3 regions of the Alteromonas stellipolaris genome follow, and region 1 is predicted to be linked to each of the others. Evidence: predicted binding sites of a transcription regulator. Region 1 holds the regulator's gene; each other region holds the start of a gene.
The links. Region 1 encodes FliA, which starts transcription of late flagellar genes. Its sites were predicted from a motif close to CTAAAGNTNNNNNNNNNNNNGCCGATA; they were not measured.
Positions count from the first base shown of each region.

Region 2: AVL57_RS03660 (HAMP domain-containing methyl-accepting chemotaxis protein) is a predicted target of FliA. The motif match lies at 1,954-1,980, and genes of this name have one in related genera.
Region 3: AVL57_RS02930 (DUF3530 family protein) is a predicted target of FliA. The motif match lies at 1,470-1,496, and genes of this name have one in related genera.

Region 1 is NZ_CP013926.1:2,280,953-2,284,233, reverse strand. Features, by position in the region: gene AVL57_RS09680 (MinD/ParA family protein) at 1-757, shown strand, start outside; gene AVL57_RS09675 (RNA polymerase sigma factor FliA) at 754-1,485, shown strand; gene cheY (chemotaxis response regulator CheY) at 1,522-1,905, shown strand; gene AVL57_RS09665 (protein phosphatase CheZ) at 1,940-2,704, shown strand; gene AVL57_RS09660 (chemotaxis protein CheA) at 2,717-3,281, shown strand, end outside.
Region 2 is NZ_CP013926.1:896,030-899,310, forward strand. Features, by position in the region: gene AVL57_RS03660 (HAMP domain-containing methyl-accepting chemotaxis protein) at 1-1,807, opposite strand, end outside; gene AVL57_RS03665 (symmetrical bis(5'-nucleosyl)-tetraphosphatase) at 2,034-2,849, opposite strand; gene apaG (Co2+/Mg2+ efflux facilitator ApaG/CorD) at 2,861-3,235, opposite strand; gene rsmA (16S rRNA (adenine(1518)-N(6)/adenine(1519)-N(6))-dimethyltransferase RsmA) at 3,245-3,281, opposite strand, start outside.
Region 3 is NZ_CP013926.1:690,044-693,324, reverse strand. Features, by position in the region: gene rapA (RNA polymerase-associated protein RapA) at 1-595, shown strand, start outside; gene AVL57_RS02935 (pseudouridine synthase) at 595-1,380, shown strand; gene AVL57_RS02930 (DUF3530 family protein) at 1,528-2,382, shown strand; gene AVL57_RS02925 (hypothetical protein) at 2,519-2,842, shown strand; gene AVL57_RS02920 (AmpG family muropeptide MFS transporter) at 2,961-3,281, shown strand, end outside.

The sequences.
Region 1 (3,281 bases):
AAACACAGCTATTGCTATGGCAAAGCAGGGAAAGCGAGTAATGGTATTGGATGCAGACTTAGGTCTGGCCAATGTGGATGTAATGCTAGGATTGCGCGTAGAGAAAAACCTCTCACACGTTTTATCTGGTGAGTGTACCTTGGACGATGTACTCGTTACGGGCCCTCACGGTATAAAAATAGCACCAGCCACATCGGGTTCTCAATCAATGGCAGAGCTATCACCAACGCAGCATGCAGGGCTCATTAGAGCTTTTAGCGAATTGCGCTCGCCCATTGATGTGCTTATTGTAGATACCGCAGCGGGTATTTCCGATATGGTGCTAAGTTTCTCCAAAGCCTCTCAAGATATTATGGTGGTAGTGTGCGATGAGCCCACTTCACTCACTGATGCCTACGCGCTAATTAAAATTCTTAACCGAGAGCACGGTGTCTTTCGCTTCAAAGTGGTCGCCAACATGGTCCGCGATGTTAGAGAAGGTCAGGAGCTTTTCAGCAAATTATCTAAAGTAACAGGGCGATTCTTGGATGTTGCGCTAGAATTGGTTGCAACAGTTCCTTTTGACGAGAACATACGCAAAGCAGTACGTAAACAAACGTCAATTGTAGATGCTTACCCGAGTTCTCCGGCAGCAGTGGCGATTAGCCAGCTAGCAACCAAAGCAGCATCATGGCCTATTCCTGCGCAACCAGGTGGCCATTTAGAATTTTTTATTGAACAACTAGTAGCAGATAAAGCAGTAGGAAGTCAGCGTTGAATAGCAAAGCAGCCGCTTATCAACAGCAAACGGACAAGTCACAATTAGTTGAGCGTCACGCTTCGCTGGTGAAGCGAATAGCACACCACTTAATGGCGAGATTACCAGCCAGTGTTCTTGTCGATGATTTAATCCAGTCAGGTATGATTGGACTGCTAGAAGCTGCACGAAATTTTGACGGTTCCAAAGGTGCAAGTTTCGAAACCTTTGCAGGTATTCGTATTCGCGGCGCCATGCTTGATGAAATAAGAAAAGGTGATTGGACACCTCGTTCTGTTCATAAAAATGGAAGGGCAATCACCGAAGCTATCTCTCAAGTTGAAGGTGAAACAGGCCGAGACGCGCGAGATGTTGATATTGCAGCTAAAATGAATGTCAGCATGCAAGATTATCATCAAATGCTTAACGAAGTGAATGCTGGAAAATTGGTGGGTATTGAAGACCTAGGTGTTTCTGAAGATGTTATTTCTACAGAAAAAAACCGAGGCAGCGATGCACCGTTAGAAGATTTGATGCAAGGGGCTTTCCAAAAAGCGCTAGCACATGCTATTACTACATTACCCGAACGGGAAGCGATTGTACTTTCTTTATACTATGATGAAGAACTGAACCTTAGAGAAATTGGTGAAGTTCTTGATGTTAGTGAATCGCGAGTGAGTCAAATTCATAGTCAGGCCATGTTAAAACTCAAATCACGAATGAAATCGTGGCAAGTTGACGAAGAATAGAAATTAATAACAATTAACCCCTCATTGGAGGCTATTTTGGATAAAAGTATGAAAATTCTCGTGGTTGACGATTTTTCTACCATGAGACGTATCATAAAGAACCTGTTAAAAGATTTGGGTTTTGCCAATATCCAGGAAGCGGACGACGGTAACACCGCGCTGCCTATGCTACAACAAGGTGATTTTGACTTTGTTGTAACAGATTGGAATATGCCAGGTATGCAAGGTATCGACTTATTACGCGCTATACGTGCCGACGATAAGTTGAAACACCTACCGGTTCTTATGGTGACAGCAGAAGCGAAGAAAGAACAAATCGTTGCCGCAGCGCAAGCTGGTGTGAACGGTTATGTTGTTAAACCTTTCACTGCCGCTACGTTGAAAGAGAAATTAGACAAAATCTTCGAACGTTTAGGTTGATCCAGACGCTCACCAGAGAAATGAGGTTTACTGGATGTCGACAAATGAAAGTGTCTCTATAACGCTCGAAGAAGCCAAAAAATTGGTAGCGTATCTTGAAGAGGGCGATAACGCATCTGCGAACGCCGTCTTAGAAGCCGTTTCGATGAAAGAGTCCATTGAGCTCTTTGCTGAAGTTGGTAAATTAACGCGTCAACTTCATGATTCGTTAAATAACTTCCAAATCGATGAACGTATTAAAAATTTAACCGTTGATGACATTCCTGATGCGCAAACGCGACTGATGTACGTTATCGAAGAGACGGAAAAAGCGGCCAATACCACCATGGATGCTGTTGAAGAGTGCATGCCAATTGCGGAAGTGCTTTCCACGCGCATCGAAAAAATTATGCCGGAGTGGAAAAAACTGATGAATCGTCAACTTGAGTTGGGTGAATTCAAAGTTTTATGCGCAGATTTAGACGAATTGCTAGAAGACGGATCGAAACAATCGTCTAAGCTTACATCATTGCTTACCGAAGTGTTAATGGCACAAGGTTATCAAGATCTTACCGGTCAAGTTATTCGCAGAGTGATTGAACTCGTAAAAGAAGTGGAAGATAGCTTAGTTAATATGCTGACGATGTTCGGTGAACCCGAACAGTCAGAGCAAGACAAGCCATCGGAAGCGAAAGTCGAAAAAGTTAACAAGATTGATGGTGTCGAAGCCGAAGGTCCAATTATTGATGCAGACCAACGCGATGATGTGGTATCTGGCCAAGATGACGTAGATGATCTTTTGTCTAGCTTAGGTTTTTAGGGGAGCGGGCGCATGGCGTTTGATGTTGACGAGGATATATTACAGGACTTTCTAGTTGAAGCTGGGGAGATCCTTGAACAATTACAAGAACAGCTCGTTGATCTGGAAAATAATCCTGAAGATGGAGATTTACTTAATGCTATCTTCCGGGGTTACCATACCGTAAAAGGTGGCGCCGGCTTTTTGTCGCTTACCGAATTAGTTGAAATTTGCCACGGTGCAGAAAACGTTTTCGATGTAATGCGAAACGGACAACGTACTCTTACGCCTGAATTGATGGACACCATTCTTCAGGCCACCGATGTAGTAGTAGATATGTTTGAGCGTGTTAAAGCGCAAGAGCCGCTAGTACCTGCAGACGCAAAGTTAGTTGATTTGCTGCATAAGTTAAGCACCCCAGAAACCCCAGATGAAAATATCTTTGGTGACAGTAGTGAGGCGGCTGAAGCCCCCGCTGCCGAAGTTGTCGAGGAAGAATTTGCGTTGGAAGAAGCGCCCGTACCTGAAGCGCCTGCTGCTAGCAGCGATGGCGGTATTGACGAAATTTCAGAAGATGAATTTGAAGCCTTACTTGATG
Region 2 (3,281 bases), 1.4 Mb from region 1:
AGATAATATCAAGGGCTTGAGTCGCTTTTTCCGTTTGCTCTACACAGGCAACGGTTTGCTCTTTACCTTGATTCATTACCGATACCGCGCGTTCAGCACCCGCTTGAAGTACCTCAATCATAGCGTTGATTTCTTGCGTAGACTGTTGCGTACGGCTGGCAAGAGTACGGACCTCATCAGCAACTACCGCAAAGCCTCTACCTTGCTCACCCGCACGGGCAGCCTCAATGGCCGCATTCAAGGCAAGTAGGTTAGTTTGGTCGGCCACGCCGCGGATAACATCAAGAATGCCACCGATGCTGGCGCTGTCTTGATGAAGTTTGTTAATAACATCTGCAGCGTCTTGTACGTCTTTAGCTAGAATTTCGATAATACGTTTATTCTCAAGCGAGAGTTGACGTACATTTTCAGCCTCTGCATCTGCATGGCGAATTTGGCTCAGCGTATCTTCAGCGTTTTGCACTACCAATTGCGAGGTAGAGTGCATTTCTGTAGTAGCTGTTGCCACCTGGCCAATTTGCGACTTCTGATCTTGAATCGAATGGGTGGTTTGCGCAGTAACGGCTGAGGTTTGTTCTGATGCCGCGGCAAGTTGCTCGGCACGGGTGTTAATTCCTGAAATCAGCTCTTTAAGGTTGCCAATCAAGTTATTACAGTTTTTAGCTAATAGGCCAAATTCATCTTCAGCAGAATCGTCAAGGCGATGGGTTAAGTCTCCAGACGATGCTACGGTAAGCAACTCGTTCACGCGGTACAGCGGGCGAGTAATGGCACGTACTGTTATGTAACCAATAATGATGGCTATCGCGATAGAGAGAATAACCACCGCACTGATAATAATGTTACCTGTGGTGATAGCACCATTTACTTGGTTTTCAACGTCTTTTGCTTTTGCGTCGGCAAGAGAGAGAAGCTGCTCAAGTTCCACAATACCATTCGCAATGTTTTTATCTGAAGCAGTAAGCGCGGTTTCAGAGTCATTTCTGCGCTCTAGTCTTTCTACATGCAACGCCATGACGCCATCACTGGCGGTAATCGCATTTAGGGCATCGTTTACCAATTCATTAATATCGCTAAGAGTACCAGATTGGTCGCGCTGCCCAGCGGCTTGGCCCATATCACTAAGTAAAGTAGCAACCTTATCTACCACTAAGTCAACTTCGTTACCTAGAGTTTGAGAGCGTACGATAGTTTCGGTTTTTACGTATTCATAAGAAACGGTAAGTAAAGAAAGTAATGAGGTTTCTAGTTGGCTACCAATATCTGCTGCGCGTCTAAGATTTGGGTCACTTTGCACTGCGTCAAGGTCTGAAAAGTCTAGTAGGTAAGTAGATGCATCGTCAGCATTGTCTTCAGCATCACCTAAACGGTCGTCAATGGTATTTCGAATATCCATGAACTTTTGGTGGTTCAGGTAAACCGCTTCAACATTTTTAATGTAGTTATCATAGGAAGCTCGAACACTGTTCAACTTACTTTGCAGTTCAGGTTCATTGGCAACTGCAGTGGCAAGCTTCTTATATTCAGTCTCGAACATATCTCGGCTTTGATTGAATGCAGTGCGCTTTTCCTGAAGGCCCGATAAATCTTCTTCAATATAGGCTTCGAATGTCAATCTACCCATGTTTAGAAAGTTCGCTTTTAAGGCGTTACTCCCCGCTACTGTAGGAAGCGCTACGTCATTTACCTCTTCGGTTGCTGAACCGATGGAATTGAGGTTAAACAACGAAACAACGCTAATGACAATCAGTAGACAAGTAATTGCTACAAAACCGCCGATTACGCGAGTGGCTACTGTAATCTTCATTGAAACTCCTAGACTATTTTTTATTCTTTTGCGTGACGATACTACCCCGCACTACGTCCAAAATACACCTCAATGACCTAGAATAAGGTATTAAAATGTATAACATGAACTGTAATGGGATTATAGACTAACGTATATAACCAGAGTATCGGCAGGTAAGCTATTAAGTTAACAAGTAAAGCACAAGAATTTGTGATTTAGTAGTTTGCTGTATCAATTAAGTAATTTACGCATGTACTCTGATGAGCTTACCTGTGTTGACATCCAGCATAGTCATTTCTTGACCCCAAACATAGCCAGTGTCTAGTGCGACAAAACGATTATCTTGCGTCTCACTATTAAGTGCAGCCCAATGACCGAAAAGTATCTGTTCTTGCGCCTTAAGATGGGTATTGTCTACTTTGAACCAAGGCACAACAGACTTCGAAGCCTGAGAAGGGTGGGTTTTTGTCTCAAACTCTAAACTAGTATCTGCGTTTAGAAAGCGCATTCTGGTACATGCGTTTACAATAAAGCGAGTTCGCGATACGCCTTCAAGTTTATCAGACCACTTGAGTGGCGTGTTGCCGTACATGTTTTTCAAAAAGTCAGTATAGTGCTTTGATTGTAATTGTTGACTGATTTCATCGCTTAGGCTGACGAGCGTGTCTGTACTCCAATGAGGGTAGAGACCAGCATGTACAATAGTATGGTTGGCATTGATTTTTTTAGCGAGGGGAAACTGGCGAAGCCAATCCAGCAATGCTTTTAAATCGGGAGCATCAAGCAAGGGCTGAAGGTTGTCAGCTTTCTTAGGTTTACGAATTTTGTTCGCAACAGCCAACAAGTGAAGATCATGGTTTCCTAGCACTGTCTCGAAACTGCTACCTAAGCTTTTTAGAAACCGTAAGGTGCCTAACGAGTCTTCGCCTCTGGCAACTAAGTCGCCAACGGCGATGAGTTTGTCTTTATCCGCAGAGAAATTGGCTTTTTTTAGCAGTTTCTGTAGCCCGCCATAACAGCCTTGAATATCACCCACTACAAAGGTGTTGCGATAGGTCATAAGTCTCAAACTTAGTGAAGAATGTTGGGAACCGCTAAACGGAATACTTCAATGGGAACACGAAAACGTTCACCGTTTTCACGCTCCATTTCGTAATAGCCTTGCATATTTCCTACCGGGGTATCAAGTACTGCACCACTGGTATAGTCAAAATCTTCGCCCGGTTTTAATATGGGCTGTTTACCGACAACTCCTGAGCCACTCACCTCTGAGGTTTTACCGTTAGCATCGGTAATTTGCCAGTAACGATTAATCAGTTGTACCGTTTCCTGGCTGTCATTCACAATGGTCACGTGATAAGCGAACGCGAATTGTGGCGAATCAGAAGGTAGATGTTCGGGCAGGTGACGGGTTTTCACCCGCACCTTAATTTCAGACTCATTCATAAGCTAACTTTAATTTTCTTGTGCTTCTTCTAACGCTGATACTGCA
Region 3 (3,281 bases), 1.6 Mb from region 1:
GCGCCGAGTTGCTACAACCCTAGAAAATGTACAGTTTTTAAGTTGGGATCACCCTCTTGTGCATACCGCTATCGATTTAGTGCTTAGTGATGTGCATGGTAAAAGCAGCATTGGCTTTATTGCTGACCCTGACTTGCCCAAAGGCGCTTACTGGTTAGAGGCTTTGTTTGTGCTAGATGCCAACGCCCCAAAAGCCCTCCAGCTTGGCCGCTTCTTACCTCAAACGCCACTGCGTATTTGTTTAGATGCACAAGGTAACCAAGTAGATTTAACCTTCGAGATAAAGCGTAAAGTAAACCGCAAAATTTCGCATCAGTTAATAAAAGCGCTTCAACAGCCGCTTACCTTAGCAATTGAAAACAGCCGTAAACTGGCGCATCAACAAGCGAATCAAAAGCTACACGATGCACTGCAAGACATGCATAAAACCCTAAACAGTGAAATCCAGCGTTTAGTCGATTTGCAGAAGCGTAACCCGTCAGTACGTGACAGTGAAATCGAGTTTATTGAAAATCAAATGAACGCATTGGACAAAGTAATACAAGGCGCTGATGTGCAATTTGATGCCCTTCGTTTAGTGGTGAATAACCCTTAATGGCTAATCCAGCGTTTGTTTATAACCCGCCCGTACAGCCCTATTTAACCATTCTCTACCAAGATGATGACATCTTGGTAGCGAATAAGCCCAGCGGCCTGTTAAGTGTGCCAGGTAAAGCAGAAGAACATAAAGACTCGCTCATTAGCAGAGTTAATACTGTGTTTCCTACGGCGACGGTAGTCCATAGGCTCGATATGGCAACGTCGGGTATTATGGTGATGGCGCTTAACAAAGAAAGCCATCGACATATTTCAAAGCAATTTGAATTACGTCAAACCAAGAAACGTTATTTCGCTCGGGTTTTCGGTAACGTGAAAAACAGTGAGGGAGAAGTAAATTTACCCCTAATTTGTGATTGGCCTAATCGCCCTAAGCAAATGGTGGATTATGCGCGAGGCAAAAAAGCTCTCACCCATTATGAAGTGGTAGACGTTATACCAAAAGTATCACCTCAACCCGTTAATTCAGCCGCTAGCGCTAGCTCTTATACTAGCCCCAGCACTAGCACTACGAGTGAGCTAAGCGAAACGTTAGTGGCCTTGTACCCCGTTACTGGGCGCTCCCACCAATTACGTGTTCACATGCTTGAGTTAGGTCACCCTATCTTAGGTGATAGGTTGTATGCTCATGCTGAAGCGCTGAGTATGGCCGAACGTTTGCAGTTGCATGCAGAAAGCTTGAGCTTTGCGCATCCTGCCTCGGAAGACTGGTTAACCTTTCAAACGCCTATCCCGTTTACTGCTTATGCCCATTACTCCCCCGCCCCACTATCTATAGATTGAGACTTTGGGGCGCTTCTTAGCTACCTGTTTCAGCTTTTATCATTTAAGCGGTTAATTAACCAAGTGCTAAAAAATACTATTGGTTCGAACTGAAGTTTTCAAAGCTTTAGCCGATAATAAAACTGTTGAATGCTTTATTGGTACGCCATGTTACGTTTATTTCGCTTTCTCGTGGTGGGTTGCAGCTTTAGCCTTATGTTTTTGATGGGATATTTTGCGCCTGGTGCGCAAGCCCAAAGCTTGTATGAGGATATTACCCACGCTTTTTTACCCGATGACATTACCTATGTAATGGCTGGGGAAATCCGCGTGCCTATTTTTGAGAGCCCATCAGCATTACCCATCTCTCGCGGAGCGGCCATTATATTAGCTGATGCCTCACCCACCGGACTTTCTATTGGGGACGCGCGTCACTTAGCCAGCTTACTGAATGAAAAAGGTTGGCATGCTGTGGTTAGCCCAGTTTCATTCACGCTAGAAGAAGACCCTGACCTTCCCGTCGATGAAGCCATTCACCCGAAAAGTGACAGTCGACTTCAGCGACAAAGTTACGTATCGTCCAGTCAGCATTTAACCATCTTAATCAATGCGCTTAATACGCACCTTGAAAGTCATCAAGGGTTTAGAATGAACATTGCTTATGGTATGCAGGCTGCACAATTGCTGGATTTAGGTTCTAAAGGCATTATTCCCTCACCAGACACTTTAGTCGCCATCACCCCCTTTTGGCCGAATGCCGACATAAATCGCGGTGTACCTGAATTTATTGCTGGAACAGAATTCCCGGTATTAGATTTATCTATTAACGACACCAATACATGGGCATCGCAAACAGAAACGAAACGAAAACAACTTGCCATCACCTCACTCAAACTCCACTACAGACAACAGTCACTCTCAACCCAAAATTCAACCTTTGGTCTAATGGACAATGAGAATAGAGCTAAAATTCAGTTGATTGCTGGCAGCGTTCTTGGATGGACTCAACATTTAGGCTGGTAATTAGAATCTAAACCAACTAGTCTAATTTACAGCTTAAAACAGTAATCTATCTCATGTGCCTTGTGTTTCACAAGGTATCACTGATTGTTCTGAACTATAATTCATTTTAATCTTTAATAACGGCGGCTGTGTGTCTATGACTGTTCAAACATTCGTAAACAAAAAGGCCAAGCAGCTGTGTTTTTATCTGAGGTCATTTTGGCAAGGAGAGCTTCCGGTCGAGGAGATCGAACTATTCTTTTGGGATAGTATGGAAGAATGGGGCCAGATAGAGTACACATTTACCCAACCTTACACCTATAAGGAACGGGTCTTTTGGCATTTGCTCCATCAAGTCCATTTTTGGCAAGAAGATAAGTTACGTTCAGATAAATATCTCGTCGATGAGTTAATGAACTGTGTATTGTTCTTAGAAGGAAAAGGGCACTGCCCCATCGATTGTGTTGGTATCCGTCCCTAACGACTTTCTTTATTCCTTAATTTATCAGTGATTCAACCCTTTATCGCTCGTTTTCATTGAAACTCAAGCGTGATCATGGCTCAATACGAAACGATCACGCTTTGGCCATGGAACGCAATTGTTAGACTCTCTGAAAACTTATCACGACCGACGTTACCTCAGTATTTTTCTATTTGGCATTACCAGTGGTTTTCCATGGATTATGATTGGTTCAGTGCTATCTGCTTGGTTAAAAGATGAAGGCCTATCTCGGTCAGCCATTGGCTTGTTTGGTGCTATCTTTGCGGTCTATTCATTCAATTTTCTTTGGTCTCCTTTAATTGACCGCGTAAAACCTCGCTTTCTTGGCCAGCGTCGAGGCTGGATTTTCATCATGCAAGGTGGCATAGCCCTGTGTTGTGCGTTGATGACACAGTTATCGGCCAATAGTCACTTATTT